DNA from 3 places in the Natronotalea proteinilytica genome. Region 1 is predicted to be linked to each of the others. Evidence: riboswitches for the same ligand, from Rfam matches in the RefSeq annotation. Region 1 holds a riboswitch; each other region holds the start of a gene.
What was found. A riboswitch is a leader RNA that binds a small molecule or an ion and turns the genes downstream of it on or off. The one in region 1 is predicted to bind cobalamin.

Region 1 (7,922 bases):
GCATCGAAGCAAAGTAGCCGCCAAAGGCTGCATCGCAGTGATGCCAGAACGTGAGTCCGTGCGCGGCGGCCTCTTCGCGAAATGCTTCGATCTTGTGGAGCGGATCGATGGCGCCCTCCTCGGTGGTACCGCAGATGCTAACCACACTGAGCACCGGCTGGCGATTTTCGGCGTGGGTGCGCACCCGATCGGCCAGCGCCTGCATGTCGAGGCGGATGTGGTCGTCGGTGGGCACGGTTTCCAGGGCATCGGCGCCCAGGCCCACCACATCGAGATTTTTCTTCCAGCAGTAATGCGCGGCCTGCGAGATAAGCACCTTCGGCAGCCGGGCCGGATCGTTGGGAAACTGCTGATTGTACGACAGCAGGAACGAGGCGAGTCCGGCGGTACGCACACTGGGGAGGGCCTCTTGAAAGGCTTGTGCGGTGGCGCGGTCGGCCTCGGCCAGTTGCGCCTTGATGCGCAGGTGCAGATCGGTAATCTCGCTGATGGGGAGGTTCGAGAGCGCAAACGTGGACAGATCTTCCAGTTCTGCCGGAGTGCCCTCGGCGGTGGTTACCTCCATACGCGCCATGTGCGCAAAGTCGGTGTGGGTGTGGCCGAGCAGTCGCACCGCCAGGGGATACAGACGTACGTTACGCGCCATCCACAAGGCTTCGAGATTGGCTACGGTGCCTCCGCTGCACAGGTGGCCCCAGCTAAACGGCTTGCGATGTGCCCGCGCATTGGGCGGCAGTTTTTCGGGGAGAAACGTCGGATAGCCTACCATCTGGGCCAGCGCACGAAAGTAAGCGCGTTCTTCGCGTACCGTCTCGGGTGAGGCCTCCTCGACGACGTTGTTCTGGTTGTACAACAGCCCGGCAAAATACCCGATCAGCGCGGGCAGCGTCGGGTCGCTCACGATGTGGCCCACCTGCCGGGGCGAGTACAGCGGGGCAGCGCGCTTGAGCTCCGACAGAATCTGAAAAAGCTCATCGCGCATCTTGGCCGTGATCTGCGTAAAAGCCTCCGAGCGCTTGTCGTGCTCGGCGATAAGACGTGGATCGCTGGGGTGGAAGTTGCGCCGCCAGAACACATGATCGCGCAGCACCTCCAGCAAGAGTTGCTCCAGTTCGTCCAGGTTCTCGCCTTTGGGTCCCAGAAAGGCCGCCTTGTGCAGTTGATCGCTCATTGCGCGCGAAGGATTTGATTGGGAGGGGATACGGATGTCGTACCTCTATGTACGCTTTTGAGCGCAGCGGTGTTTGCACGCGTTCTGAAAGCTGTATCGCGTAAACGAATGGATTTGTGTGAACCACCCGCCCTCACACTCCGTTCACACAACACGGCTCACTCCTCCACAGGAACCTGCACTGTCTCATGAGCACGAAGACCAATGCCCCCAGCGCCTGGCACCGCGCGCTGCACGATCCGCAGTTGCGTGCGCTCCCGTACAAGATAGAGACGAACACGCACGACCAGATTATTTTGAGTCCGCACAAGCCCTTTCATAGCACAACCCAGGTGCGCATTGTCGATTTGCTGCGCGACCATATCGAGAAACCGGGGGTTCGTGGCGTGGAGTTTCCGGTTGAAACGTCGCAGGGTGTGAAGGTGCCGGATGTGGTATGGTGTTCAGCCGAGCGTGCGGCTCAGATTCCCACTGATGCCGAGGCGAGTCCGATTATGCCGGAGCTGGTGGTAGAAGTGCTCTCTACTGCCAACACCAAAGCCGAGATGGCGGAGAAGCGCGCGCTTTACCTTGACGAGGACGCGCAGGAGGTGTGGCTATGCGCCCCCGATGGTACCATGACGTTCTACGATGCCTCCGGACGCCTTGACGCATCTGCCCTCGTGCCGTCGTTTCCGGCGAAGGTGTAGGGGAGGCGTTCTCGGGTTGAATATTGCCGTCCTCGTCGCGATGTACAACTGGCATGACCTTCGGCCCCTCTGTGTCGCGACGGACGAATGGACGCTCTGCGTCCGGTGTAACGCCCGGGTGGTGGTTTGGGGACGCTGGAGCGTCCCAGCAGGCGTGTCGACGCGGAGCATCGACACGAGTAAGCATAGCAGTAGGTGTCATGCGCAATGGTTTGAGTCGTCTGGCTTTTGTCCTGTATTGTGGGGTGAACTACCCGCCCTCACGCTTCGTTCACATAAAACGGCACTCCACTCATAGAAATCCGCACCGTCTCATGAGTACGAAGACCGATGCCCCCACCGCCTGGCATCGTGCGCTGAACGACCCGCAGTTACGTGCGCTCCCATACAAAATAGAGACCAACACGCACGACCAGATTATTTTGAGTCCACATACGCCAGCGCACAGCCTCCTTCAAAGCCGTATTATGCGGCTGATCGATCGGCATATCACGCAAGGTGGAGAAACGACTGTGGAGTTTCCGGTTGAAACACCGCAGGGCGTGAAGGTGCCCGATGTGGTGTGGCTCTCTGCCGAACAGATGTCGCGCCTCTCGAACGACGTAAGCGCGAGTCCGATTATGCCGGAGCTGGTGGTGGAAGTGCTCGCTGCTGCCAACACTGAAGCAGAAATGGCAGAAAAGCGCGCGCTTTATCTTGATGAGGACGCGCAGGAGGTGTGGCTATGCGCCCCCGATGGCACCCTCACGTTCTACGATGCCTCCGGACGCCTTGACGCATCTGCCCTCATGCCGTCGTTTCCGGCGAAGGTGTAGGGGAGGCGTTCTCGGGTTGAGTATTACCATGTTACACTGCGTCCTCGTCGCGATGTACAACTGGCATGACCTTCGGCCCCTCTGCCTCGCGACGGACGAATGGACGCTCTGCCGCCCGGATGGTGGTTTGGGGACGCTGGGGCGTCCCAGCAGGCGTGTCGACGCGAAGCATCGACACGAGTAAGCAATAGAAGCAGCAATCAGCCGGCGAGGTGTGCCGCTGGAGAAGCGCAGTAGGTACGCATCGCCTCCACATACCGTCCCACGTGCAGCCCATCCATGAGGGCGTGGTGCACGGCAATGGAAACCGGCATCATCAGACGTTCGCCCTCAGGCTGATACTGTCCAAAGACGATTTTGGGGATGGCATCGGTCGGCGTGCCACTGCGTGCGTTGTTCATGTTCGTGAAGTGCAGCCAGGGCAGCACCGAATAGTGGATGAGCGCATCCCCATTGTCGCGCGGCGAAAGCCCGGTTGATGCGCGGGCGGCCTCAATCACTGCGCGGCCCGACTGCTGGAAGGCGGCGAAGGTCGGTGCGTGTTCGAAATACGCAAAGGCGAACGTCTCATCCTCGCGCAGCACCGTAGACCCCGCGTCTACCCTTTCATGCACCCACACCCGATCGCCCCGCAGCCGATACCGGAACGGCTCTACCGCGTGCACCGCCTGCTGCGAGAGATACAGCGTAGCCAGAAAAAACGACGCCGCATGCTGATCCGTCCATGCCTTCAGAGCAGCCACATCGACCTGTACCGTCACCGAAAAGATCGGCATATCGAACGTCCGATAGAAATGGAAGTGGTCTCGGCGTGGCCACGCGTCGATGTCAAGATACGGCATGGAAAAGGAGCGCAGTCAGATCAGAGGAACGTCAGCCATTGCATGCCTGCTCTCGGCAGAGGTTCACTTGCGGTTCCGGCTCCTCCCCAACGTTTTTCACGGAATTGTGCCACTTGTAATGTTACGAAAGATGGGTTGACAATGGAGAAGCTACGCATTAACGTAAGCGTACCTTTTAGGTACTCTTCGAGGCCGCGCCGTCGTAGCGCGGCGGTGCTTCAGCCAAAAGTACGTCACGGGGAAAGACCGGTGAAACTCCGGCGCTGTCGCGCAACGGTAACAGCCCGAACGCCCGCTCAAGTGATCTGTGGCGGTGCCTAACATCACCGTCCCCTACGCGTCATAGGATCCAATCTACAAGCCAACACCGGCCGCTTCGTTCTCTGAACAGAAGCCCAGTGCTCCCGTTTGCGCTGTAGTTTGAACACCCGGCGCGCTCAACTGCACTAGGTTTTCCGATAGTCCCCCTCTACCGCTGCATGAGCCTCTTTGAACCACGCATCCACCTGAAGCCCTACGAATACCCGCACCTTCTCGAATACAAAGACGCCATCCGTCACTCGTACTGGGTGCACGACGAGTTCAACTTCGAGGGCGATGTGCAGGACTTCCACGTGTACTGTACCGACGTAGAGCGCAGCGTCATCACAAAAACGATGCTCGCCATTGCCCAGATTGAGGTGTCTGTCAAAACCTTCTGGGCCGACATCTACCAGCGCATGCCCAAGCCCGAAATCGGGGCAGTGGGTATGACGTTTGCCGAGTCGGAGGTGCGCCACATGGATGCCTATTCGCACCTCCTCGACCTGCTGGGCCTCACCGACACGTTCGAGCAGGTCGAAGACATCCCGGCCATGAAGCAGCGCATCGACTACCTCACCACCTACCTGGATGGCTCGCGCACACCCTCCGACCGCGACTTTGCACGCTCCATCGTGCTCTTCTCCATCTTCATCGAGCACGTGAGCCTCTTCAGCCAGTTTCTCATCATGCTGTCGTTCGACAAATACGAGAAACGGTTTAAAGGCGTTGCCAACGCGGTCGAAGCTACCTCAAAAGAAGAGCAAATCCACGGGCTCTTTGGCGTCGAACTTATCGAAGTGATGCGCAACGAACATCCCGAGTGGTTTGGCCCCGCATTTGACGAGGCCATCCAAACAGCCTGCCGCCGCGCCTACCAGGCAGAATGCACCATGCTCGACTGGATCTTTTCTGAGGGGGAACTGGAGTTTCTTCCCCGCTCGGTGGTCGATGCCTTCTTGCGGGATAAGTTTAACCGCTCCTTAAAAAACGTCGACGTGCAGCCACTCTTTGATGTCGACGCTCCGCTACTCGACGAAACCCGCTGGTTTTACGAAGAGATTCTGCTCACCAAGGGCAACGACTTCTTCTCGAAGCGCGGCACCACCTACTCCAAAATGACCCAGAGCGTAAGCAGCGACGATCTGTTCTAAGTGTCTGTTTAGAAACTGCTTGCATTTGGCCGATCCAGCCGTAGGATTCGTGTTTATCGCGCCGCGCGATGATAGACCCGCTATGACGCTTATTTATATCTGCGTCATTCTGGATCAACAAAAACACCCTCGCCACGAGCACGCACATGCGCCCGTCCGTGCTGCGTGCCGCATCCATTGATGACTGACCGTCCGCCTTCCTTCACCTGGTTCCACACCCGCTGTATGGCTCCCATAACCGAACCCCGTACCTCTTCCTCTGTTGCCGTTGATCGGCCCGACTTCGACTGGCTCAACGACGCCTCGCGTACGTTTCTGCGCCGCGGCTACCTCCTCGATGATGTAACGCCCGAAGAACGCGTACGACAAATCGCCGCCCACGCCGAATCCATTCTTGACATCAACGGCTTTGCCGAGAAATTCCACACGTACATGGCGCGCGGATACTACTCGCTCGCCTCGCCTGTATGGGCCAACTTCGGACTCAACCGTGGCTTGCCCATTTCGTGCTTCGGCTCCTACATTGGCGATTCGATGGAGGCGATCCTCGATACACATGCCGAAGTAGGCATGATGACAAAAGTCGGCGGTGGCACAAGCGGTTACTTTGGCGACATTCGTCCGCGTGGCGCGGCAATCACCAACAACGGCACGTCGAACGGCACCTATCCGTTTGCGCAGCTTTTCGACAAGATCATCAACGTAGTGTCGCAAGGCGAAACGCGCCGGGGCCACTTCGCCGGATACATCGACATCGACCACCCAGACGTAGAAGAGTGGCTTAACATCCAAACGGAGGGCAACGCCATTCAGACCATGTACTACGGCATCGTCATCCCAGACGGGTGGATGCAGTCGATGATTGATGGCGACTCCGACAAGCGTGCTCTGTGGGCCAAAGTCATTGAGGCCCGCATGAACCTGGGCGTCCCCTACATCATCTTTAAAGACAACCTCAACAACGGAAAACCCCAGGTCTATAAAGACAAAGACCTGGACATAAAAGCCAGTAATTTGTGCTCCGAAATCGCATTGCCATCGGGGCCTGATGAGAGTTTTGTGTGCTGCCTCTCGTCGATGAATGCGCTTCATTACGATGAGTGGAAGAACACCGATGCAGTGGAGACGATGACGCAGTTTCTGGATGCGGTGATGACGGAGTTCATCGAAGCGGCCAGTGGCACGAAGCATATGGAGCGTGCAGTGCGTTTTGCGCGGCGGCACCGGGCCATTGGCATCGGTATTTTGGGATGGCATTCGTATCTGCAGGCCAACCGGATTCCGTTTGAGTCGATGGAGGCCAGCCTGATCGGGGCCGAGATTGCAAAGACCATCAAGGAGCGGTCGTACGCTGCATCAGCCGACCTTGCTGATCGCTTTGGGGAGCCGGAGGTGCTCGAAGGCTATGGCCGCCGCAACGCCACCACCATGGCTGTAGCGCCCACCAAGTCGTCCAGCTTTATTCTGGGACAGGTGAGCCCGTCCATCGAGCCGATCAAGAGCAACTACTTTGTGCAAGATCGGGCCAAGCTGAAGGTCACCTACAAGAATCCGCATCTGCAAGAACTGCTCGCCCAGAAAGGCCACGATACCGATGCGGTGTGGGAGGAGATTGCTCTGCGCGATGGCAGCGTGCAGCATCTCGATATTCTATCGGAGCACGAGAAGGATGTGTTCAAGACGTTCAGCGAGATCAGCCAGCTGGCGATTGTCGACCAGGCCGCGGCCCGGCAGCAGCACATTGATCAGTCGCAATCGTTGAACCTGGCCATCGACCCCAGCGCTACGCCGGTGAAGGACATCAACCGGCTGTACATTGAGGCGTGGAAGAAGGGCGTGAAGTCGCTCTACTACCAGAATGGCGTAAACGCTGCCCAGAGCTTCTCGCGCAACGTGCTGGCCTGCCGTAGTTGCGAAGCGTAATCGGCACCGTACAGTTGCCGCCCGGGATATCCGCTTCGCTTCTGATCCCGGGCTACGGAACGGCGGCGCGATGTGAGTCAAACCCATAGCTGGGGACCGCTTGCGTCCCCGGCGATCTATGGGCGAATACGATCGGCACTGTACACCGCTAATTTGTATAAACCGTAGTTTGGAGGAGTTGATTGCACTCAACCGTTCACGGTGGCTCGGAACCTAATCGAGACTCCACTCATCGAGCACGAAGTCCACGATTTGATCTTCACGCCCGTCTATCACTTCACGGTTGAAGCGGGAGATATCAGCGAGGACTCGTTGAGCTCTGATCGTGGAAGAGCTATAGGATGTTTCGCGCTGCGATCCTGATGTCTTTTTCTCCGAAAACGGCAGATTCCCATACGAGCTATTCCAGTACCTGCTTGCAATTGTTAGGTTACCCAACCGATCGACGTGTTCGTCGAACTCTCCCTGCAATTTAGAGGGAAGTTTCTTTTGGGGTAGCCCCCTCGGGAGGATATGCTCGACTTGGAAGTTCTCCGACAGAATCTTCGAGAGGTCTCCAGTTTCTTCCTTCATCTCCGTATCCAGGTTCTGGCTATAATGGAAGATAAGATAGCGGATATCCCGACTGGTGATGCTGTCATAGAACCCTGGATCTCTTAGATCACGCTCAAACCGCTCATCGGGGACATAATCCCTCGTGATTTCGTAGATACCGTCGATGGCATCGGAGGGATTGCTACGCTCACCTGTGCTGATTTGATGTGCGAGTGCAACTAAACGGCCGCGCCCGGTGTCGGATCTTCGCCGGTCGATTGCGTAAACCCGAAATACAAGGGTTTCACAAGCATCAACAATCGAGGCCATTTCCTCTGGATTCTCGTCCCCCCATCTGAGGTGAGATGCCATGAGAACTGGGAAGACGTTCGCGACACGACCAAGAGTCAGGAGGCGATCTAATTCACTCTCTACAACTTCATCACGTTCGTACGGCTTGAATAAGGCTGAGAATGCTGATGAGGCCTCACGCA
Region 2 (7,922 bases), 1.7 Mb from region 1:
TGGTTACCGGCTTTCGCAGCGCATACCTTCAACTTGCCCGTGATCTTGACCTGCTCGATGCATTCGTTCAACCCGGCTTTAGCGCCATTGAACAGTACACGCCACGGGGGGAGCAGGGCGCATGGACGGATGTTTATGCTGTGGCGGCAACAATCTCTACAATGGTTACCGGTACGGTATTGCCTGAAGCATCGGAGCGCCTGGGAGAAGCGGATCCGGTAGAGCCTATTATCCAAGACGCCGATACCTTCAGTTCGCCGCAGGTCCGCGATGTATTACTACAAGCCCTTACCGTTGACCCTGCCAAACGCATCCGCTCGGCCGATGAGTTTCGCCACCTGCTAGAGCGAGCGTCGAAGCGGTATGACCCTTCGGAAGCGTCCTATGTTGTCATGCCCGTTAAAGGCGAACAAGGGGCGCCCAGTGAAGCACGCGTGTTAAGCGAAAGTGACAGTAACAACAAGGGATCGAACCTGGCAATGATGATCGGGGTGCCCGCTGTACTCTTGCTCTTGGGGGTGGCTGCCTGGTTCGTGCTTGCAGACAGTGATGGAATTGATAGAGATTGCCAAAATTACACGTCGGTTTCCATTGATCGCGCCCATGAGTGCTATGCAACGTTTAGTGAAGAAGAGGATGCGGCCATTGAGGTTGAGATAGAAGGCATTGTTACGCGGGCCTACGGAGACTACATTCGCCTACAGGACGATAGCGGCGACATAGGAGCCCGTGGAATTACGATTCGGCGCACCTCAGGCGGGCTTCATGATGCAATTGGATCAGAAATCGCGTCTGGCACCACCTTGACCGTATCAGGACGGCTTTCGGACTTCAATGACTTGTTGCAGATCAACGAGCAAAACGTACACGAGTACGAGATTGGAGACATAGGCGATGCTCCCGATCCGCTTTCCATTGACCTGTCTACAGTCACAGCAAGCAATCACGATTACGAAAGCGTACTCGTACGCGTTGAGGGGCTTACAATACGAGATCCAGCAGGCAACTTTACACAGCAGACCAGCTACGTTGTGGAGCAAAACGGCACAACAGCACCACTTCGTGTACAACGGCCCTCGGAGACTGAACTCCCCGGTACAGCTGTGCCTGACGTTACGTTCGACTACGAAGGTGTTGTCGGACGCTTTCATGCCGAGTCGCAATTGCTACCGGTGCAGGTGTCCGATTTGATTCTTGATGAGGAGTAACCTCCCATGCGGTTACTCCATGTCGGTTCAGACGCTGTCATCTTGAGCAGAGCGGCTCCGTGGGCCTCCCGTTCACCATCACAGGGGGGATAGTTAAATTGCACGTGATCGCTCCGCCGATAGGCGGACGGATCTCAACGCCCGCCGTCCACCCATCTGACACCGCGCACAAGCCCCCCGCTCTCTTGCAAAGAGAACACGCGGAAACAGAAGGACGCAGAGCGTCCGCATTTCGTCGCGACGCAGAGGGGCCGAAGGTCATGCCTGTTGTACATCGCGACGAGGGGTCAAGGGGGTGCGTTTTGCTCGGTACGTTAGGCGCACATGCGTTACCTGAAGATTGACCTGTGACAGGTAGTACTGTGTCACAGGTCAATCTTCGGGTTGCAACACCCCCACTTTAATGATGTCATCTTGAGCGGAGCGGCTCCGCCTAGAAGATGCGGAGTCCTGACACGAGCGGAGCGACTGACGAACGCAGTGAGTAAAGATCTCCCACGAACTGGGCAGGGCCACTCGATCGATCAGAGCCTGCTGAGCGTCGGGGAGATGGTTCGACGTGCTCCGGGTGGGGCCCGTCGCGTGCTCACCATGACAGGTTTTTTGGGAGGGGGCTGGGATACAGAGTTTCGGACGGTCTCCGTACCCTAACATTCAGGTGTGACAGAACACTACGCTCCTCCATTGCACTCTTCTCATACCGCCTCTGTCGCTGTCAGATCAGGCACCGTGGTGGGCGTATCATCGGGTCCCAGTGCAACAAGTGTAAACGTGCCCGTGCAGGCCAGGATGCGCTCGTACTGATCCATCGGTTCGATGAACATATCGGTGCGCACGCACATCGACGAGGTGCCGGTATCCACCACGCGGGCCACCAGTTCTACGATCGTACCTTCGGGAACGGGCTCTTGAAAGTCGATTTCACCGCTGTTGACCGTAACAACTTTGGAGCGACACCAGCGCGTGGCACAGATGAACGCCGCTTGATCCATCCATGCCATGGCCGACCCGCCGAAGAGCGTGTGATAGTGATTGGTATCACCGGGAAAGACAGCCCGTACCATACGGGTGGTGGCATCGGGCGAGAGAGGGCATGACGATCGGTTGGGGGTTGACGTATCAGACATAGCAGGGGGATCCGCAAAGAGAAAATCTCGAACGCCCCAACAGCGCACGAGGCCACTGATGCCTGCAAACAGCGGAGCAAAAGCCATCTCCCCCAGAGGAGAATGGTACGGTCCAACTCTACTCGCAATCTACGGCGGATCATGCATCCCAGAACGCGTGGGCGCGGCGCATGACGATGCGGAAGGCACAGCCAGTCGCCGTTCTATTGCATCAAGCGGGCATTCGGACTCTTACCGTTGCGCGACAGCGCCGGAGTTCCACCGGACTTCCCCCGAGACACTACACGATCTAACGTTATGTCAGATCATACAGCCGCCGTGCCACGACAGCACAGCCTTGATGGGTATGTGGCTTGTATGATACGGCGGCTTGTGCATAAGTGTCAAGCCGCAATCATACCCGACTCGATTACGGCAGCAGACGTTCGGGGGTCAATCCGGCAGGTTAAGCCGTGAGGCGGGCAGCCAGGCCCACTCAGCGGTGGCTTCGACGACTGTTTCACCCCCCATCATGAGCGTCACCGGCACATCCACGCGACCAATGGGACGCGCACTGAGACGCTCGCGCGTGTCGGCATCAAGCGAGGCGGTGGCCGTAGTCCGTTCGGGCGCCGGACGCTGAAACGATACGTCGAGCGTGCGAATGACGGGCACGCTTTCGTCGGGAATGTTGAGTGCCGTAACAAGGCCCGAAGCTGTCTCGGCCAGGAGGGCCAGCGCTGCCGCGTGCATCGTGCCGATGTGGTTGGCCACGGCCCGCTCGGCATCCAGCGCGACAGTTACCGACTGCGGCGTGTACGTATGGATGTGCACGCCGGCGGTATCTACAAACGGAATGGTCTGGCCAATGGCGTGCGTAATGCCATCGGGACGAAGGTCGTCGGGACAGTCGGCAAAGCGACGGGCAATTGCAGGAAACGGGTTGGCCATGCGAGTGGAAGTCTCAGGATGATGAAGGGAATAGATGGGTCACATCGATCTCAAACCCATCAATAACGGTGGATGTGACGCGTCCCGTTTCGACCACACGGGCCTGCTGCACAAATCCAGACTCGGTGTTGGCGTGCACTTCAACGGACTGCGTGCTAGGGTCGAGCGTCCAATACTCGCGTACGCCGTGTTGCTCATACAGCCGCTTCTTGACGCCCACATCGCGATGGGCCGTGGATGGAGAAAAGATCTCCACCACAAGATCGGGCGCGCCCTCAACGTGCTGGTCGCTGATGATGTCGTCTCGCGTGCTTGCGATATACATCAAGTCGGGCTGTATCACCGTATCTTCTGCAAGCCGAACATCCATTGGAGCCGCAACGACGGTGCCGCTTTCGTGGGCCTCGACATAACGAAACAGAGCGGAAGCGAGCCGCAGCGATACCTGCTGATGCTGAAATGACGGAGATGGGGCCATGATGAGCGCTCCTTCGATCAGTTCGTAGGGGGCACCTTCGGGCAGTTCGGCATAATCGGCATGTGTATAGCGCTCCTTTTCGGGGATCGGAATCCTTTCTGACTGTAAGCCCTGGATTGCCTGCATGTCAAATCCTGGTTCTATGTTAGGATGCAGCGTCGGCTTGTTGCCCCTGCTGGATGTGAGTAATTTTCCATCATCCGATGGCCCATCTCTCTTTCATCAAGATGAGAAGAGCGGTCCAACCTCCAACTCAAACTCCGGCACTACCGTAGACGAAACCATTCCCGTTTCGACCACACGGGCCTGCTGTACAAATCCAGACTCGGTGTTGGCGTGCACTTCAACGGACTGCGTGCTGGGGTCGAGCGTCCAATACTCGCGTACGCCGTGTTGCTCATACAGCCGCTTCTTGACGCCCACATCGCGGTGGGCCGTGGATGGCGAAAAGATCTCCACCACAAGATCGAGCGCGCCCGCAACGTGCTGGTCGCTGATGATGTCGTCGCGCGTGCTTGCGATGTATATCAGATCGGGCTGTACGATGGTATCGTCGGTGAGGAATACATCCAAAGACGCAAAGAACAGTTCACCGGATACGCTCTGGTCTTGGGTATCAAGGTGCTGCTGTATCGACCATGCCAGACGCCGGAGCACGCGTTGATGTTCAGCAGATGGCGAGGGGGCCATGACGAGGGTTCCTTTGATCAGTTCGTAGGGCGCGCCTTCGGGCAACTCGGCGTAGTCGGCGTACGTGTAGCGCTCCTTTTCGGGAATCGGGAGTGCGGCTATGTCGGGTGGTGCAGCAGGATCCATAACGACAATCCGATACGGTTCAACGGGGTACGTCAACGGGTACGCAGGGCCGGATGCCACACTATGCACCCGGCCCCACTGGTTGTTGATACAGACGACCCGCGTTCGGGTGCCCCCACGTGCTACACCGCCGTCTGCGAACCGGTATCCACCACGGTTTCACCTTGAAAGAGCGATTGCCGTGCAAAATCTTTGGCAAGCATGTACCCGTCGTAGTGTGCACGGCGCGCAATATGATCGATCCCCTGAGCCGTAAAGTACTCAACGACCGCGATCGGTCGGCGCCCTTCGCCCTGAACCGCCCACTGCGCATGATTGATTAGCAATGCCGCTTCAAGCGCATGGGCGATGGTATAGGCAAACCGCCGAGCGCCTGCTTCTAGCGCAGCCTCCCCTCGGTTTTCGAGGGTGTCGGCAAGCCACTGCACAGCTGACTTAAAGGCATCCTGGGCGATCTCCATCGCATGCACCAAGGCGGGCGTTTCTATGCCTTCAGCACACCGCTTGATTTCGTTGTGAACCGCCTCCAGTCGTCCATCGCGGCGAAGCGAGCGCAAGGCGATTAGCGACATCACGTTGGTGGTGCCTTCCCACACCGGCAGCGCATACATGTCGCGGATGAGTTGTGGGATGCCGGTTTCTTCGATGAACCCGGACCCCCCGAAGGCTTCTAAGAACTCGCCCCCCGAGTCGACCGCCTGGCGGGCGGTAATAAGTTTGGCCAGCGGCGAGATGGCACGGAGCAGATGGTGTTCTTGGTGCGAGATTTGATCATTCTCCTCTTTGCCAACAAGCTCGGCAAAGCGAAAGGTAAGATGGAAGGCCCCCTCGAACGTCGCCTGCACATCGGCCAGGGTGTCGTAGTGGAGCGGCTTTTCGATGATGGGTGTACCAAATGCCTCGCGCTTGCGGGCATAGTCGCGTGCCAGCGCCAGTCCACGCCGCATGGAGCTTACCGCAATGAGTGCATTCCAGAGGCGCGCCCGGTCTACCATGGGCGTAAGATGACGCGTCCCGTGCTGCAGTTCGGTAATCGGGTACGCCACGGCTCCGTCTAGCGAAACCTCCGACACCGGCAGCTTTTTCGCGCCCATACTCTCCTTGAGTCGGTTTACCTTGATGCCGTCCTCCGGCGAATCCTGATGATTGTCTCGAATGGGCAAGTAAAACAGCGAAAGCCCCCTGCGGCCTTTTTTATTCTCGGGGCGGGCCAGCACAATGGCCATGTTGGCTGCAGTAGACGACGTAAACCACTTGTGTCCGTATAACCGCCATTCGCCGTTTTCATAGCGGGCTTCGGTATCCACTTTGCTGAGGTCCGTTCCGCCGGCTTGTTCGGTACGCCACTGCCCACTGGTCCAGAACGTTTCGGGGTCGCGGCTCATCAGGTGAGGCATGACCTCGTCAATGAGCGGCTGATTCTCGGAGCGCAACACGGTCGCAATGGAGCCGTCAGTAGTGGCCAAAAGAAACCCCATCATATCCGATGCGGGCAAAAGCAGGTATCCGAGCGCACTTTGGTGAACGCGGCTGAGGGGACCGTGCTCGCCCTCGTATGCGGTGGATACCACTCCATACTCGGCCACCATAGGAAGCACGCGCTCCCACACCTCGGTCAGTTCGATTTTGTCGACCCGGTCGCCTGTGGGGTCCCATTGCGTAAGTCGAGGCGTATTCGGACGATCTTGCAGCTGAAGGTCGTACAGGTCGCCGCCTACGTGCGCGCCCAGTTCTTCGAGTTGCGGCTTGATGGCAGCATACATATCGGCATCGCACACGCGTTGCAAGTAGCTCCGCAGCACGCGGTCGGTATCAAATTGGTTGCCTAAGTCGGCCAGCTTACGAGACATATACAGAACACAGATCAATAGAGACAATAACGGGTGCTACGCCCTCTGTATATGCAAAAGTCCAGCCACTGGTCAAACGCTTTGTGGGGGCATCTCCCACCCGTTTTGTGGGGGACACCGATCTTTCTTGTAAATACAAATACGGGGGGAGGCGAAGCCCTGCCCCGGAATCAGTAGCCGTGGCGAGGCGCCCCCGCACTCTAAGTTTCGTCACGCGTCCGTTTCGGGTAGGCATCGAACAGCCCTTGGAGGCGGCATAGCACAGACATGTTTGGCGTAGTTCAATGACCACCGCCCGGGATATCCGCTCTGCTCCTGATCCCGGGCTATAGAACGGTGCGATGTGAGTAAAGTCTATAAGCCGGGGATCGCTTGCATCCCCGGCGATCAGGGGCACGTCGCTAAACACGTACATGCTCTGTGTCGTCACGAGATCATATCGCGCCGCAAGTCATCCTGACGCCACCAGACGGAAGAATCTCAACGCCATTCCTATGGACTCGACACATCCAGTGCGCGTAGGGTGTACCTTGCGGACAGTGAGCAGCAAAGCCCCCGGCCACATAGCGCTGAGATGCTTCACTTCGTTCAGCATGACGTTTATAGAACGGCCCCACGGTACTCTGTATCTGTTTAGTGGGTTCAATGGCCGTCCGGGATATACGCTTCGCTCCTAATCCCGGGCTGAGGAAAGAAAGGACGTGATTAAAACCCACATAGCTGGGGACCGCTCGCGTCCCCAGCGTTCTGGTGGGACGTCGAGCTTGAGACGATCCTTCCACCCTGACTTTCAGGTGTGATAGAGTACTATGACTCATCTGCGACCAGCCCACCCGCAGCCGCTACTGTGCGGGCTCGGGCGCAATACCGGGCGGAAGAAGCACCAGGGGATGCGGCTGGTGTTCTACCATAAGCCGGATAAACGCCTCCATGGGCGCTTCGTCGGTGTACGGAGCCTCGGTGCGATCCAGCAGCGCGGCGATGGGCGCAGGCACCAGTTGCTCAAATCGGAAGAACCCGCTGATGGCATTCACCTCGCGTACGTTCATCCAACGGGAATCAAGATTCGCCGCCGTGCGTGCCGCCTCAATGGCCGCGGCGAGCCCCCCGATGTTATCAACGAGGGCCTGTTCCTGGGCATCGGTGCCCGTCCACACGCGGCCTTCGGCGATTTCGCGTACCCCATCGGTATCGAGCGAACGCCCCTCCGCGACTTTCTCGACAAAGCGGTCATACAGATGGGTGATTTGTTCTTCGATGCGTTCGCGTTCGTCATCGCGCAGATTGCGGGCGGGAAGTTCGGCGCCCAGCAGAGGGATCTGATACCCACGCATCGCATCCGCCCGGTCGCCGCGCTGCACTACATCGTAGTCGAAACCAAGGTGTTCGCTGAAACCATCGTCGTAGATCCACCCGGCCACTACGCCAATGGAGCCGGTTAGCGTGGTGGGGGCGGCCCACACGTCGTCTCCATACATGGAAACCCAGTAGCCGCCCGAGGCTGCCACCTGTC
Region 3 (7,922 bases), 740 kb from region 1:
CCTCGATGACGCCCACGATCGTGGAAGATCCCGACGGGCGCTTGCAGCTTGTGATTGGCTCGCCGGGCGGGTCCACGATCATCACGACGGTGTTTCAGGTAATCATGAATGTGATTGACCACGAGATGGATATCGAACAAGCCATTACGGCCCCGCGGTTTCACCACCAGTGGCGTCCCGAAACCGTCTGGCTGGAGCGCCACGGCTTTCCGCAGGACGTGCAAGAGAACCTGGAAGCCCGCGGCTGGCCGCTCAACGTGCGCAGCCGGTGGGGCCGCGCGCACGGCGTGCACATCCAGTATGATGATGACGGCACGGCGACCTATCATGGCAGCGCCGATCCCCGCTTGGACGGGGTGGCGGTGGGGCTGTGAGAAAATGGTTTTGATTTAGGGGTGCCTGGAGACCGTTTGGTCAAAGTGAATCGCAGGCTGTTTCCCTACAACGACAATCTCGAACCGCAACGTTCAGATGAGCCCTACACTGCCGCACTGTCATACGTCAAAGTTTGGGTGAGGCGGAGTCAATAATCCGACTGCGTTGTCAGGGGGAATCTCGTCTCTGCGGCGCTGGGGCGTCTTGGCCGGGATGACTATAAGCGTTGATAGCTCAAGCTTTAACCTAAGATTCAGGCGTAACACAGCAGTAGTACTCTGTCACAGCCCAATCTTCGGGTTGCAACACCCCCGTCTTAATGATGTCATCTTGAGCGGAGCAACTGCGTCTAGCAGGTGCGGAGTCCTGACACGAGCGAAGCGACTGATGAACGCAGTGAGTAAAGATCTCCCTCGAAATGAGCAGGGCCACTCGATCGATCAGAGCCTGCTGAGCGTCGGGGAGATGGTTCGACGTGCTCCGGGCTGGGCCCGTCGCGTGCACTCTAAAAGCACTTCTTCCCTGCGGTCAGGGCGCTCACCATGACAGGTTTTTTGGAAGGGGGTTGGGATACAGAGTTTCGGACGGTCTCCATACCCTAACAATCAGGTGTGACAGAGCAGTAGGTGCCTCCTCTGAATGTTAGGGACCAACATTGTCATCACGAGAAGGGAGCCTGCAACCGACGGCGGCTTCGCGTCTACAGAGCGTTCATGCAACGGCTTCAGTGGTCGGTGCGTACTGCATGCTGCGCGCTTATTGGCCATCTATCCACCTTGTATGACTGAGTCCTGCTGGTCCCTTCTGGATACGCATCTGTTCGACATTCCCTCAACGAAAGAAGCGTTCAACCCGTACCACGATCGCCATCCGGAACTGGATCAGCCGGGGGCGCCAGCGGTGCGACGGGCCAACCTGCGTGGCTACCTTGACGCGCTGCAAGACCCACGCCTGTTCATGATGGCCGAGGCTCCCGGACCATGGGGATGCCGCTTCACAGGCATCCCAATTACGAGCGAAGACCAACTGCTTGATGATGCCTTTCCGCTATCGGGGCAGCGCACCAGCACCGCTGATGAGCCGCACACCGAGTACAGCGGCTCTATCTTCTGGCGCGTGATGACACCGGCGTTTCCGCACTTTTTTATCTGGAACAGCATGCCGCTGCATCCGCATGACACGGACGATCCCCTCACCATTCGCACACCCCGTCGCACTGAGGTGCGCGCCTGGCACGACCTCACGAACGGTTTGCTCGACATCATGCAACCCGAGCGCATTGTAGCCATCGGACGCAAAGCCGAGCGGGCGTTCAACGAGATCGGGGTGGAATCGGTGTACGTGCGACACCCCTCCCATGGCGGATCCAAAAAGTTTGCGGCGGGCATGGAACGCATTCTGCAGGATATGAAACTGCCCACCGCTGCTACCGCCTAAGCCTCCTCTTAACCGCTCAAGCACTATCGGTCTGACCCATGAACCTCTACACGGTGCTCCTGCTGGCCTTAATTGCCTACTTCGTGCGCGACATGATGCGCACCTGGGTTGCTAAACGGGCTGAAATGCAAGGCACCACCGACCCGGTCAGCCACACCGAAGTGGAGCATCTAAAGGATACCGTAAACCAGTTGGAGAGCGACCTGGCCGATGCACACGTGACGCATGAGCGCCTTACCGAACGTATCCAGCACCTCGAAACCATCGTAACCCACGAAGCTTGGGACCGCTTCTCGGACGACGCGGCTCCCCTCGATCCACCTTCAGCAGATCGCACGCCCGATGCTTCGGACGCCTCCGACATCGCGGCCCAGTGGGCCCGTCGACTGCGAGGATAGGCACCTCTGTTTTCGGATTGCGTGAAGCAGTGGACTCTTTGCCCGGAGGCGTGCTATACTATTAGATGCAAGCGTGGATGCTTTACCGCATGCCGCCTTGCCGCATCACAGGTTCGCTGCATGATGGCAGTGATGAAAAGGGAATTTCGTGAGGGCCGCATGCCTGAATCGAGAGCTGTACCCGCAACTGTGAATCGAACGGCGTAGTCAAGATGCATATCCACTGCAGGTCTGTTGCCTGTGGGAAGGATCATGCCTTATTGACGGCGCCTATGGGAACTCCCTGTTCGTTCGATAAGCCAGGAGACCTGCCTGCGATGCCGACTCGTCACCTTCCTCCGGGACTAGAGGGAGCGGCGTTGAGCCCATTTGCGTGGTATGCCATAGGTAAGGCATACCTCTGTTGATATATCGCACCGGCCGGCATCGGCGGCCCAGCATGTGTGCATCCGCTGGATGTCATGCATGGTGCGTGGGGACAGCGACCCTCCCATCATGCGGCATGGCGATATATCAATGGATCGTTGCGCTACTTGTATGGGGCATGCTTACCGTGGGCAGCCATGCGACCGCTGCAACTCCCTCCCACTCATTTCCCCCCGATGCCTCGTCGGATACCAACGCACCGCCCGACACCACAGCGTGGCATGTGGACCTGCCCGGTCTTACCGTCACCGCCACACGCATTCCCACCGCGCTGCACGACCTTCCCGCTCCTGTCACACGTTTTGACTCCACCGCACTCGCACGCACGGGCGGATACAGCGTAGCCGATCTATTAGAACGGCGCGCCGGCGTGCATGTGCGTAGGGCAAGTGCGTATGGCAGCGCTACTGCCTCGGTGCGGGGGGCCGGCGCCTCGCAAACCCTCTTGCTCTTAGATGGCCACCGCATCGCGAATCCGCAACTCGGCCAGACCGACCTGTCGATATTGCCCACATCATTGCTAGAAACCGTAGAGGTGATGCATGGCCCTGCGGCTCCCCTGTACGGCAGCGACGGCATGGGCGGAGCCGTGCAACTGCGTACGCGCACCCCTTCGGAGCCTACGGTAGGGCTTACAACCGAAGCCGGTGCCTATGGCCACCGGCAGGCGCGGTTGCATGCAGGTACGCGAGGCACAACCTGGGCTGGAACCGCCGCGGTAACCTATCAGCAGCACGAAGGCGACTTTCCGTTCGATGACCGCCGCCGAGCCAATGCCGACCGGGCTCACGTGAGCGCCTATGCCACGCTGCATACCGCCGACACCGACCGGACGCGCTTCGCGGGACTCTACACCGAAACCGACCGTGGGCTGCCTGGCGGGCGCGGAGTGGTGCAGAATGATGAACGGCAGCACGACCGCACCCTGCGTGTATGGGGCCACCATCGGTGGCGCCTGGCCAGCGGTACGCTCACCACACGGGCCTTCGGACAGTATGATGCTATTCGCTACCAGAATCCCTCTCAAAACATCGACGACACCGGGCATACGTACAGCGCGCAGGCCGAGGCTGAATGGGAGGGAGCTATGAGTTCGCGATGGGCACTCAACCAGGGACTGCGTGTGCAGTCTGATTGGGCCGAGCACCCAAGCCTGCGCACTGCGGCCACGCAGCAACACATGAGCGCATTTGCTAGCACCGTAGGCTCGTGGGACCATATCCGGCTGTTCCCTGCCCTCCGAGCCGATGCGTATCGCGTATCAGACGGCACCAACCGCATGGCGCTTACGCCACGGTTGGGCCTCAACGCAACACCGTGGCCCACGTACGATGCCCTTCGCCTGCATGCGCATGCCGGGCGTTCGTTTCGCATGTCCACCCTCAACGACCGCTACTGGCAGCCCGGCGGCCAACCCGACCTACGCCCCGAACGCGGGTGGAGCCTGGATGTGGGACTGCGTTGGCACCACCAGACCACACGCGTAGAGGCTACTGTTTTTCAGCAACACCATACCGACCGCATTGTGTGGCAGGCTGGCCAAAACGGCGTGTGGAGTCCCCGTAACATAGAGCGTGTACGTACGCACGGCGTGGAAGCAACAGCCAGCACGCAATGGCGCGTTGCCTCCTTCATCCACCTGGACACCGGCCTAAACGCCACCTACACCCAAACTCGGAATCGCTCTACTCCCGACGCCTCTTCGTATAACCAACCGCTGCGCTACGTACCCACAGCCATGGTCAAGCCCCATGCAACAATTACCATGGGTCCTGTCGAAGCAGGCGCCACCACACGCTATGTAGGACGCCGCTACACCACCAGCGACGGGTCGCAGTCGCAGCCCCCCTATCTAACAACTGATGCTCAACTGCGCATCCGCCATACGTACGACAACATGACGCTCGCTATCCAACTGGAAATCAATAACCTGTTTGATGTCGAATACACCGTGCTGAACAACCAGCCGGTGCCTCCACAGCATGCGCACCTTGCGCTACACATAACGCTATAGTTGAACCGTTTACGCTTTACACCTATGCTACGCACCCGACTGATCCATCCTCTGATTCTGCTTTCTGCCATCCTGCTCGTGCTGGCCGGATGCGACTTTGCAGACACTGACGACGGCTTTCCCGCGCTTCAATCCTCTGATGTCATTGTAGCGAATGCGGGCGCCTTTGGCGGTGCAAACAGCAGTCTTACATTCATTGACCCCACAGGCGAACAAGATCCGACTACCACAGACACATTCGATTCGTACATTCAGAGTCACACCGTTTTACAAGACCAGTTCTTAGTGGCGTTTGGCGAAACGGCCACCGTTGGCATCTTTGATCTGGAAGAGGCCGCCGAGCTTGGCTCCATCACCGACATCGAAAATCCCCGCACCATTATATCAGACGGTACGGTTGCATATATAACCCGACAAGACTTTAGCGGCGAATCCGCGCCTGAAGTTGTCGAGGCGAACGTGCCTGAGCGTACGGTAGAAGCACGCATCGAACTCGATGAAAACCCCGAAGGCCTCATGGTGATTGACGACCGTGTGTATGTGGCGATGGGTAACGAAGACGGCTCCATTGTGGTAATTGACCGCAACGAACGCGAGGTCGTTGAGACGTTCGATCCAGAGTGCGATGCTCCGCGTGCGCTGTTTCCCGACACGCAAAATCGAATTGTTGTGGCATGTACTGGAGCCACCATCTTCAACGACGACTTCGAGGTCATCGACGAAACCGACGGCGCTATTCGCTTAATGGACACCGATGGCTCAATTATTGATGAGCAAGACCTCGACGGCCAGCTCACCTCGGCCAGTGCACAACAACGCGTAGCCTTTGATTTTGTGAACAACGCTATGTTTGCTGTCATCAACGGTACGACCGTGCTACGCTACGATCCCGCCACAAACGATCTGGAGACGATTGACGTCGAAGGGGACCCGATTGGAGCGATTGCGTATGACGGGGTGGAAGACCAACTGTACTTGGGGCGCCCCGCCCCCAATGATCCGTTTGGAGCAGCCGGAACGGTAACCGTACATGAACCCGGCGGCGCCGAAATCGAGTCGTTCAACGCTGGCATTGCTCCCGGACACATTGAAGTCCGTGTCGCCCAAGAGTAATCACACGTACTGCGGACCGCAGGCAAGCAGGCTGGTGATGGGTCTCTGGTGATAGGTCTCTCTTGACTTTAGGCTCTAAGCGAACAGTATCGCTCTCGTCGCGATGCTCTGCGTCGCGACGCCTGCGGAGACGCTCCCGCGTCGTATCTGTTTAGCAACGTGCTGCTGTTGGCGCATCGACACAAGGGCATATTCTATGATTGATTTGTGACAGCTGACTTGTGACAGCGCTCCCCTCCATACACGAACGGGATATGCGGAGTAGATATCGCCGGAGCTTCTGCACAGCGAATCGAAATCCACCATCAGCGGTATAGCAAGTGATGCACCATTACGTTGGATAACTTCGCCAATGGAAGATGTGCCCACGCTCAGCCTGCTTTTGCCTGATTGGTCCATGAGGTCGCTAATATGAACGGTATTCCGATATTTGCACGGTCTACGATGCCTATAGTCGTAGGCAGTGTCTTAATTGTTCTGTTGATTGGGTGCGATAACCTGACAGACGTAGAGACAGGTGAACAGAGCACCTTCCGCCTTGCAGAAGTGATCAGCGCAAATGCGGGGGCTTTTGGAGAAGGCACAAGTAGCCTTACATCGATTGACCCTGAAGAAGGAACCGCTAGCACAACACCCTCTTTTTCGTCCTCTATCCAAAGCCACGTTGTCACCGACACCCAGCTTTTTGTGGCTTTTGAGGAGGAATCGGCTATTGGAATTTTTGACCTGGAGACCAAAGAAGAAGTAGGCCGCATCGAGGACATTGAACACCCTCGGCACATAATTACTGACGGATTTAGACTGTATGCCACCAGCTACAATGCTGACGCAGAGCCCCCCAATCCTGAAGTGGTTGTGGTGAATGTAAATGAACGCACGGTTGAAGAACGCCTCGAACTGGACTTACCGCCTGAAGGGCTAACCGTCATAGGAAGCAGCCTGTTCATTGCAACGAGCGGAATAAACGAGGATGGAGAACAGGCGACACAGATTCCCATCTTTCAACGGGGGACATACTCTTTAGAAGGGGCTATCAACCCCGATTGCGATGGGGGGCGTGCCCTGTTCACAAGCCGACAAGAAAGACTGGTGCTAGCCTGCAGCGGAGCCACGATCCACAATGAGGAGGGAGAGGTTGTCGAAGAAACCAACGGTACGTTGCTTACCATCAATCCACTGACAGCTGTGGCTGAAGATGTAGTCGACTTGCCTGGCCAACTTACCTCTGCCGCCGACCGGCAGCGTGCCTTTTTTGACGGGTTTAACCAGGAGCTGTACGTTACCCTCGAAGGAAACACCGTAGTGCGATACATTCTGCCCCGCTCTGAAAATGGCCAGGACGTTCCCTCCGAAACCACACAAATTCCCATTGATGGCCCACCGATTGGAGCGCTTGCCTACGCCCCCATCAATGACCAACTGTATCTAGGACGCCCCGACCCCGACAACCCATTTGCTGACCCTGGTACGATTACAGTGCACGATCGCGAGGGCGCGCAGCTCCAAAGCTATGACGCAGGCATCGCACCTGCGCATCTTGTACTATCCGCCGAAGAAGAGTAAACGATTCGGTAAGCAGCACCTATGTGTAATAGAGGATACGGTATGGTGGCTCCGGCTCTAAGTAGACCCACAAAAGTATCTTTGATTATGTCATTGCGAGGAGCGCTAGCGACGCGGCAATCTTGTGCCATCAAGCCGGACAGCACCGTCCAGGTCGGGGGCATGAGATCGCACCCCAGGAGTACTCGTTCGCTGCCGCTCACAGCGCCACGTCAGTCGCAGGCTCCTTCCTCGCGATGACAAGGTGTAAATATATTTCTTTTGAGCTACCTAGTATCGTATCAAGCCTGATTCGATGGCGAATAAACAGTACGTACTATCAAGTTGTGGGGCTTGCGCTTGAATCGCCCGTTTTCCATTACTCTACTTTGCTCCACCTGTCAATCCAGCGCGTTATGTCTGTAACAATTGACCGTTGCTATTGCTACAGCGTGCCATTTGAACGGCTGCACATCATTGCACAAGATACAGGAGCATCTACCGTAGCTGAATTGCAGGAGATCGCATGCTTTGGCCATAACTGTCAACTGTGCCATCCGTACGTACGGCGGATGCTGCGCACCGGGCGCACCACCTTTCGCCAAGTCATTGAAGAC

Region 2: linked by a shared signal. The riboswitch ahead of ACZ5AL_RS08095 (acyl-CoA thioesterase) and the one ahead of ACZ5AL_RS14900 (ribonucleotide-diphosphate reductase subunit beta) in region 1 are both predicted to bind cobalamin.
Region 3: linked by a shared signal. The riboswitch ahead of ACZ5AL_RS03200 (TonB-dependent receptor plug domain-containing protein) and the one ahead of ACZ5AL_RS14900 (ribonucleotide-diphosphate reductase subunit beta) in region 1 are both predicted to bind cobalamin.

Annotation. Positions count from the first base shown of each region.
Region 1 is NZ_AP043947.1:3,735,333-3,743,254, reverse strand. Features, by position in the region: gene ACZ5AL_RS00320 (pyridoxal phosphate-dependent decarboxylase family protein) at 1-1,171, opposite strand, end outside; gene ACZ5AL_RS14920 (Uma2 family endonuclease) at 1,360-1,860, shown strand; gene ACZ5AL_RS14915 (Uma2 family endonuclease) at 2,175-2,675, shown strand; gene ACZ5AL_RS14910 (hypothetical protein) at 2,707-2,847, opposite strand; gene ACZ5AL_RS14905 (CatA-like O-acetyltransferase) at 2,876-3,517, opposite strand; adenosylcobalamin-variant (AdoCbl-variant) riboswitch at 3,739-3,819, shown strand; gene ACZ5AL_RS14900 (ribonucleotide-diphosphate reductase subunit beta) at 3,997-4,971, shown strand; gene ACZ5AL_RS14895 (ribonucleoside-diphosphate reductase subunit alpha) at 5,197-6,894, shown strand; gene ACZ5AL_RS14890 (DUF262 domain-containing protein) at 7,108-7,922, opposite strand, start outside.
Region 2 is NZ_AP043947.1:2,010,711-2,018,632, forward strand. Features, by position in the region: gene ACZ5AL_RS08090 (serine/threonine protein kinase) at 1-1,208, shown strand, start outside; gene ACZ5AL_RS08095 (acyl-CoA thioesterase) at 1,904-2,335, opposite strand; adenosylcobalamin-variant (AdoCbl-variant) riboswitch at 2,546-2,624, opposite strand; gene ACZ5AL_RS08100 (YiiD C-terminal domain-containing protein) at 2,768-3,265, opposite strand; gene ACZ5AL_RS08105 (Uma2 family endonuclease) at 3,279-3,869, opposite strand; gene ACZ5AL_RS08110 (Uma2 family endonuclease) at 3,966-4,559, opposite strand; gene ACZ5AL_RS08115 (acyl-CoA dehydrogenase family protein) at 4,682-6,409, opposite strand; gene ACZ5AL_RS08120 (S49 family peptidase) at 7,252-7,922, opposite strand, start outside.
Region 3 is NZ_AP043947.1:735,930-743,851, reverse strand. Features, by position in the region: gene ggt (gamma-glutamyltransferase) at 1-374, shown strand, start outside; gene ACZ5AL_RS03210 (uracil-DNA glycosylase) at 1,156-1,812, shown strand; gene ACZ5AL_RS03205 (hypothetical protein) at 1,851-2,210, shown strand; cobalamin riboswitch at 2,303-2,540, shown strand; gene ACZ5AL_RS03200 (TonB-dependent receptor plug domain-containing protein) at 2,713-4,650, shown strand; gene ACZ5AL_RS03195 (hypothetical protein) at 4,675-5,763, shown strand; gene ACZ5AL_RS03190 (YncE family protein) at 6,208-7,326, shown strand; gene ACZ5AL_RS03185 ((2Fe-2S)-binding protein) at 7,722-7,922, shown strand, end outside.